Regions from separate parts of the Streptomyces sp. NPDC002676 genome, predicted to be linked through region 2. Evidence: predicted binding sites of a transcription regulator. Region 2 holds the regulator's gene; the other holds the start of a gene.
The links. Region 2 encodes HspR, which represses chaperone genes until heat shock. Its sites were predicted from a motif close to TTGAGNNNNNNNNNCTCAA; they were not measured.

Region 1 (3,367 bases), on a different contig from region 2:
GACGACGGCGGGCTCCCGCTCCACCACCGTGATCCGCCCCCAGCGGGAGTCGGCGGCAGCGTGTGCGAGCGAGAACCCGACCCCCAGCCCGCCGATCAGCACGTCCGGCGCCGACCGCCCGTCCAGGGCCCCGTACGCGGCGTCGACCAGCAGCCGCTCCGAGCGGCCGTCGGAGGTGTCCATCAGGAAGCAGCCGTTGGCGATGATCTGCAACAGCTCCCCGTGTCTGCGCAGCACCACTTCTCCGAAGGGGCCATCGCGCCGGTCCAGGACCACGGGGGCGTCGTACGCGGCAGTCATGAGCCCATCCTGCTCGAACGGGGCTTTGCGGGCACGGGAATTACGGATGACGGGAGGGTGGTTTCCCCGCCGCGGCCTTGAGCAGGGGCGGCGGCCGGACGCATCCGGAGCTTGAGAGGTTGCTTTGAATCGGCTCTCGCGTGGCGTCGGTCATAGACAGGGGCCCGCGCAACGCCAAGGGTGGGGCGCGACGGAAGGAGCGCCACACCGTGGATCGGACCGCGAAAGGCCCTGCGACGGCCGCGTCTTCGCCCCCGCCGGGCCTGCCCCTTCCCGCCGACGGCCCCGCAGTCCCCTCGGCCCCCGGCATCGCCCGCTTCCTGGACGGCATGCCGCGCCAGCGAGGCGCCACGGCACCCGCGCCTGCCCCCGCGCCCGCGGAAGAGCGCGCCCTGCGTCCTCGCCCCTGGCACCTGCTGCCGTCCCCGGGGCGCACCCCCTACACCTTCGCCTACGCGGCCGTCCTGGCCGTCACCTCGCTGATCGCGGCGTTGGCCGACCCCGGGCTCATGCACGCGCTCTACCAGGACTCCAGCACGGACGTCGCCCACCTGGTGCGCACGCCCGTACTGGTGCTGCTGGCCAGCGCGCTGTGGATCGCGGGCGGGGTCCTGTCGCCGTACGCGCTCGCCTTCGTGCTCGTGCTGACCGGGCTGGAGCGGCGCATAGGCGGGGCGCGGGCCGTCTGTGTGTTCCTGGCCGGGCACGTCCTCGCCACTCTCGCCACGGAGGTCCCGGTGGGCCTGGCGGTCCTTTTCGGCCACCTTCCCGAGACCTCGCTGCACCGCCTGGACTACGGCATCAGCTTCGGCGTCGCGGCCAGCACCAGCGCCCTCGCGGGCCTGCTCACCCCCTGGCTCCGCTGGCCCCTGCTCGCCCTGTTCACCGGCGCCCTCCTCGACGACCTGATCGCCTTCCAGGACCCGATGACCAACTGGGGCCATCTGATCGCCCTGTCGATCGGCATAGCGGCCTGGCCCCTGGTGCGCCGCTGGCAGCAGCCGGCCTAGCCCCCCATCTGCGGAAACCCATGCGTCACCCCCTGATCGCTCACAGCGAACGGCAGCCCGGGAACATCCATGCACCGGCATTAGTTGAGTCGGCATAACTCAAGTTGACTGCCTAAGGGGAGATCATGGCTGCTGAGTCCACGGCGTTCACGCTCGCCCTGCCCGTGCTGCCGCTCGACGACGAGGTCGTACTGCCCGGCATGGTGGTTCCGCTGGACCTGAGCGACACAGAGGTACGGGCCGCGGTGGAGGCCGCACAGGCCGCCGCGCGTTCCACGCCCGGAAAGCCCCAGGTTCTGCTGGTGCCACGCATCGACGGCACGTACGCCAAGACGGGTGTGCTCGGCACGGTCGAGCAGGTCGGCCGGCTGGCCGACGGCGACCCGGGTGCCCTGATCCGCGGCCGGAGCCGGGTGCGGATCGGCGCGGGTACCACCGGGCCGGGCGCGGCGCTGTGGGTCGAGGGCGCGCGCAGCGAGGAGAGCGTGCCCGAGCCGCTGCCGGGCCAGGTCGCGGACCTGGTCAAGGAGTACAAGGCGCTGGCCAGCAGCTGGCTGAAGAAGCGCGGCGCCTGGCAGGTCGTCGACCGTGTCCAGGCCATCGAGGACGTCTCGGCGCTGGCCGACAACTCCGGCTACTCGCCCTTCCTGACCACCGAGCAGAAGGTGGAGCTGCTGGAGACCGCCGACCCGGTGGCCCGGCTGAAGCTCGCCACGCAGCAGCTCCGCGACCACCTCGCCGAGCAGGACGTGGCCGAGACCATCGCCAAGGACGTCCAGGAGGGGGTCGACAAGCAGCAGCGCGAGTTCCTGCTGCGCCGCCAGCTGGAGGCCGTCCGCAAGGAACTGCGCGAGCTGAACGGCGAGCAGGAGGGCGAGGAGTCCGACGACTACCGCGCCCGCGTCGAGGCCGCCGACCTGCCGGAGAACGTCCGCGAGGCCGCCCTCAAGGAGGTCGACAAGCTGGAGCGCGCCTCCGACCAGTCGCCGGAGGGCTCGTGGATCCGCACCTGGCTGGACACCGTCCTGGAGCTGCCGTGGAACACGCGCACCGAGGACGCGTACGACATCCAGGGCGCCAAGGCGGTCCTGGACGCCGAGCACGCCGGTCTGGAGGACGTGAAGGAGCGCATCACCGAGTACCTGGCGGTGCGCAAGCGGCGCAGTGAGCGCGGCCTGGGTGTCATCGGCGGCCGGCGCGGCGGTGCCGTGCTCGCGCTCGTCGGCCCGCCCGGCGTCGGCAAGACGTCGCTCGGCGAGTCCGTCGCGCACGCGATGGGGCGGAAGTTCGTCCGCGTCGCCCTCGGCGGCGTCCGTGACGAGGCCGAGATCCGCGGCCACCGGCGTACGTATGTCGGCGCGCTGCCCGGCCGGATCGTGCGCGCCGTCAAGGAGGCCGGGTCCCTGAACCCGGTCGTGCTGCTCGACGAGATCGACAAGGTGGGCTCGGACTTCCGGGGCGACCCGGCAGCCGCCCTGCTGGAGGTCCTGGACCCGGCGCAGAACCACACGTTCCGCGACCACTACCTGGAGGTCGAACTCGACCTGTCGGACGTCGTCTTCCTGGCCACCGCCAACGTCCTGGAGGCCATCCCGGAGGCCCTGGCCGACCGGATGGAGATCGTCCGCCTGGACGGCTACACGGAGGACGAGAAGATCGTCATCGCCCGTGACCACCTGCTCCCGCGCCAGCTGGAGCGGGCCGGTCTGAACAAGGACGAGGTCACGATCGAGGAGAGCGCGCTGCGCAAGCTCGCCGGCGAGTACACGCGCGAGGCGGGCGTGCGCACCCTGGAGCGGTCCGTCGCGCGGCTGCTGCGCAAGATCGCCGCACAGCACGAACTGGGTGCGCGGGAGCTGCCGTTCACCGTACGGGACGAGGACCTGCGCGGACTGATCGGGCGCCCGCACCATGTGCCCGAGTCCGCCCAGGACCCGGCCGAGCGCCGTACGTCCGTGCCCGGCGTCGCGACCGGCCTCGCGGTCACCGGAGCCGGTGGTGACGTGCTCTTCGTGGAGGCGTCCCTCGCCGACCCGGAGACCGGCGCGGCGGGTCTG
Region 2 (3,367 bases):
GGATGAGCACCAAGGACTTCATCGAGAAGGACTTCTACAAGGTCCTCGGCGTCCCCAAGGACGCCACCGAGGCCGAGATCAAGAAGGCGTACCGGAAGCTCGCCCGCGAGTTCCACCCGGACGCCAACAAGGGCAACGCCAAGGCCGAGGAGCGCTTCAAGGAGATCTCCGAGGCGAACGACGTCCTCGGCGACCCGAAGAAGCGCAAGGAGTACGACGAGGCACGCGCCCTGTTCGGCAACGGCGGCTTCCGCCCCGGGCCGGGCGCCGGCGGCTCCTTCAACTTCGACCTCGGCGACCTCTTCGGAGGCGGCGGGGGCGGGGGCGCCCAGGGCGGCGGCTTCGGCGGCGGAATCGGTGACGTCTTCGGGGGACTGTTCAACCGGGGCGGTGCCACCGGCACCCGTACCCAGCCGCGGCGCGGCCAGGACATCGAGTCCGAGGTCACGCTGAGCTTCACGGAGGCCATCGAGGGCGCCACGGTGCCTCTCAGGATGTCCTCCCAGGCCCCGTGCAAGGCCTGTTCCGGCACCGGCGACAAGAACGGCACACCGCGCGTGTGCCCGACCTGCGTCGGCACCGGGCAGGTCGCCCGGGGCTCGGGCGGCGGTTTCTCGCTCACCGACCCCTGCCCCGACTGCAAGGGCCGCGGTCTGATGGCCGAGCACCCCTGCCTGGAGTGCAAGGGCAGCGGGCGCGCCAAGTCGTCGCGGACCATGCAGGTCCGCATCCCTGCCGGGGTGACCGACGGCCAGCGCATCCGGCTGCGCGGCAAGGGCGCGCCCGGCGAGCGGGGCGGCCCGGCGGGCGACCTGTACGTGGTCGTCCACGTCGGCGCGCACCCGGTGTTCGGCCGCAAGGAGGACAACCTCACCGTCACCGTCCCGGTGACGTTCGACGAGGCTGCCCTCGGCGGCGAGGTGCGGGTGCCGACCCTCGGCGGCCCCGCCGTCACTCTGAAGCTTCCTCCTGGCACGCCCAACGGCCGCACCATGCGGGCGCGGGGCAAGGGCGCGGTCCGCAAGGACGGCACCCGCGGCGACCTTCTGGTCACCGTCGAGGTGAGTGTCCCCAAGGACCTGTCGGGGAAGGCTCGTGATGCGCTGGAGGCGTATCGCGAGGCGACCGCGGGTGAGGACCCGCGTGCGGAGCTGTTCGAGGCCGCGAAGGGAGACTGAGAGTGATGGACGGCCGTCGGCGTAACCCGTACGAACTGACCGAGGAGACCCCGGTCTACGTCATCTCGGTGGCTGCCCAGCTCTCCGGACTCCACCCGCAGACGCTGCGCCAGTACGACCGCCTGGGTCTGGTCTCCCCGGACCGGACCGCCGGGCGGGGCCGCCGCTACTCGGCCCGCGACATCGAACTGCTCCGCCAGGTGCAGCAGTTGTCGCAGGACGAGGGCATCAACCTGGCCGGCATCAAGCGCATCATCGAACTGGAGAACCAGGTCGCCGCGCTCCAGTCCCGCGTCGCGGAGATGGAAGCGGCCCTGGACGGCGCGGCGGCGACGATGCGCCAGCGCGAGGCCGCCGTCCACGCCTCCTACCGCCGCGACCTGGTCCCGTACCAGGAGGTCCAGCAGACCAGCGCGCTGGTCGTGTGGCGGCCGAAGCGGCAGCAGTCCTCGGACTGACCCGCATGCCCAGCTGAGAGGGGCCCGGATTCCGGGCCCCTTTCGCGTGCTCGGGGTTTCACCTGCTCACGGCAGGAGGACGGCGTAGTCGTTGATCGTTCTCGTTCTCGTTCTCGCTCGAACGGGTGAACTGGAGTTGATTCCCCTGGTCAGCCGTACTGCTGTTCCAACCGTGATCCCGTTGCTTGTGCCCCGAGCACACCCAGCCCACACTTTGAGGAGGTGATGCCGCCATGACCGCTCTTGCGCACGAGAGGCCCGAGACCATGCCTGAGACCAGGACGGAGCCCGTGTCCTCGGCCGGCAACGGCCCCGAGCTGGACGAGGTCCTGTGGCAGGCGTGGAAGGCCATGGAACTCCCCGAGGGCTACCGTGCCGAGATCATCGAGGGAGCCATCGAGGTGTCGCCCACCCGTCGCCTGTCCCATGCGCAAATCGTCAACCGCCTGCGCAACGCACTGGTGCGGTTCCTCGGGGAGGGAGAGTACGCGGCGTTTCAGGACACCAACGTCATCCACCAGCGCAAGGGATGGATTCCTGATGTCCTTGTCGCCCCCGAAGACCTGGAGCCGCACGGCGACGAGGAGGAGCTGGGCGTGGCTGCGTCCGCTGTCTCCCTCATCGTCGAGGTCGTCTCGCCCGGCAAGCGCAACCAGGAGCGTGACCGCATCCGTAAGCGCCGCGAATACGCCCGCGCCGGTATCCCCGTTTACGTCATCATCGACGACCACGACAGCCACGGCACCGTCACCGTTCTCACCGAACCCGAGCCCGACAAGGCCGACTGGGTCGGAGTCCACCGCGTTCCTTACGGCACCGAAGTCACCATCCCCGAAGGTCCCGCCAAGGGTTTCGTGATCGGTGAGGCGATCACCGGTCCGAAGCGGGGCTGAAGCGGGGGCATACGGAGGCGAACGCGTTCCAGGTCACCCTGACACCCGGAAAGGTGTTAGTTGTACCGATCTTTGCCGCCCCATGGACTCCCCTTGAACGGAGGGCCCGTAAAGGGCGTTTGGATGGGGTTTCGCATCCCCTTCACAGGTGCAGCGGTGTGTGCTGTTGCGTACTCGTTAAGTAGTTCTCCTTGACGCCGCATGTGCCCCCCGCGTTGTCTTTTCAGACACCTGGGTCGCTTAAAGCCACCCACGTCCGCAACACACCTGAAGTGAGCCCCCGCATGCGTCGTATCGCCCTGACCGTGGCTGCATCCACGATGACCCTCTCCCTGGCCGGCTGCGGCATGCTCGACGCCTCGGGGGACGGCGCGAGCGCAAGCCCGTCGAAGGGGAACGACCTCACGCTGGGGCTGCTGCTGCCGGAGAAGGCGAACACCCGCTACGACAAGTTCGACTACCCCATCATCAGGGACAAGGTGGCCGAACTCACCCACAAGCAGGGCAAGGTGGAATACGAGAACGCGAACGCGGACGCCACCCGGCAGGCCGGCCAGCTGCAGCAGATGATCGACGACAAGGTCGACGCCATCCTGCTCGACGCGGTCGACTCGCACGCGATCGCCGGCGAGGTGAAGAAGGCGAAGGACGCGGGTATCCCGGTCATCGCCTACGACCGGCTCGCCGAGGGGCCGATCTCCGCGTACATCTCCTTCGACAACGAACTCGTCGGCGAGGTGCAGGCCCGCACCCTGCTGGAGGGGATGGGCCCGAACCACGACACCTCCGACAAGATCGTCATGGTGAACGGCTCGCCCACCGACCCGAACGCCAAGCA

Region 1: a site for HspR is predicted at 1,395-1,413, ahead of lon (endopeptidase La). Genes of this name have one in related genera too.

The regions. Positions count from the first base shown of each region.
Region 1 covers NZ_JBSFVT010000009.1:264,905-268,271, forward strand. The annotation lists gene ACWD3E_RS25575 (spermine/spermidine synthase domain-containing protein) at 1-300, opposite strand, end outside; gene ACWD3E_RS25580 (rhomboid-like protein) at 510-1,310, shown strand; gene lon (endopeptidase La) at 1,436-3,367, shown strand, end outside.
Region 2 covers NZ_JBSFVT010000003.1:366,657-370,023, forward strand. The annotation lists gene dnaJ (molecular chaperone DnaJ) at 3-1,178, shown strand; gene ACWD3E_RS12000 (heat shock protein transcriptional repressor HspR) at 1,184-1,636, shown strand; gene ACWD3E_RS12005 (Uma2 family endonuclease) at 1,870-2,529, shown strand; gene ACWD3E_RS12010 (sugar ABC transporter substrate-binding protein) at 2,814-3,367, shown strand, end outside.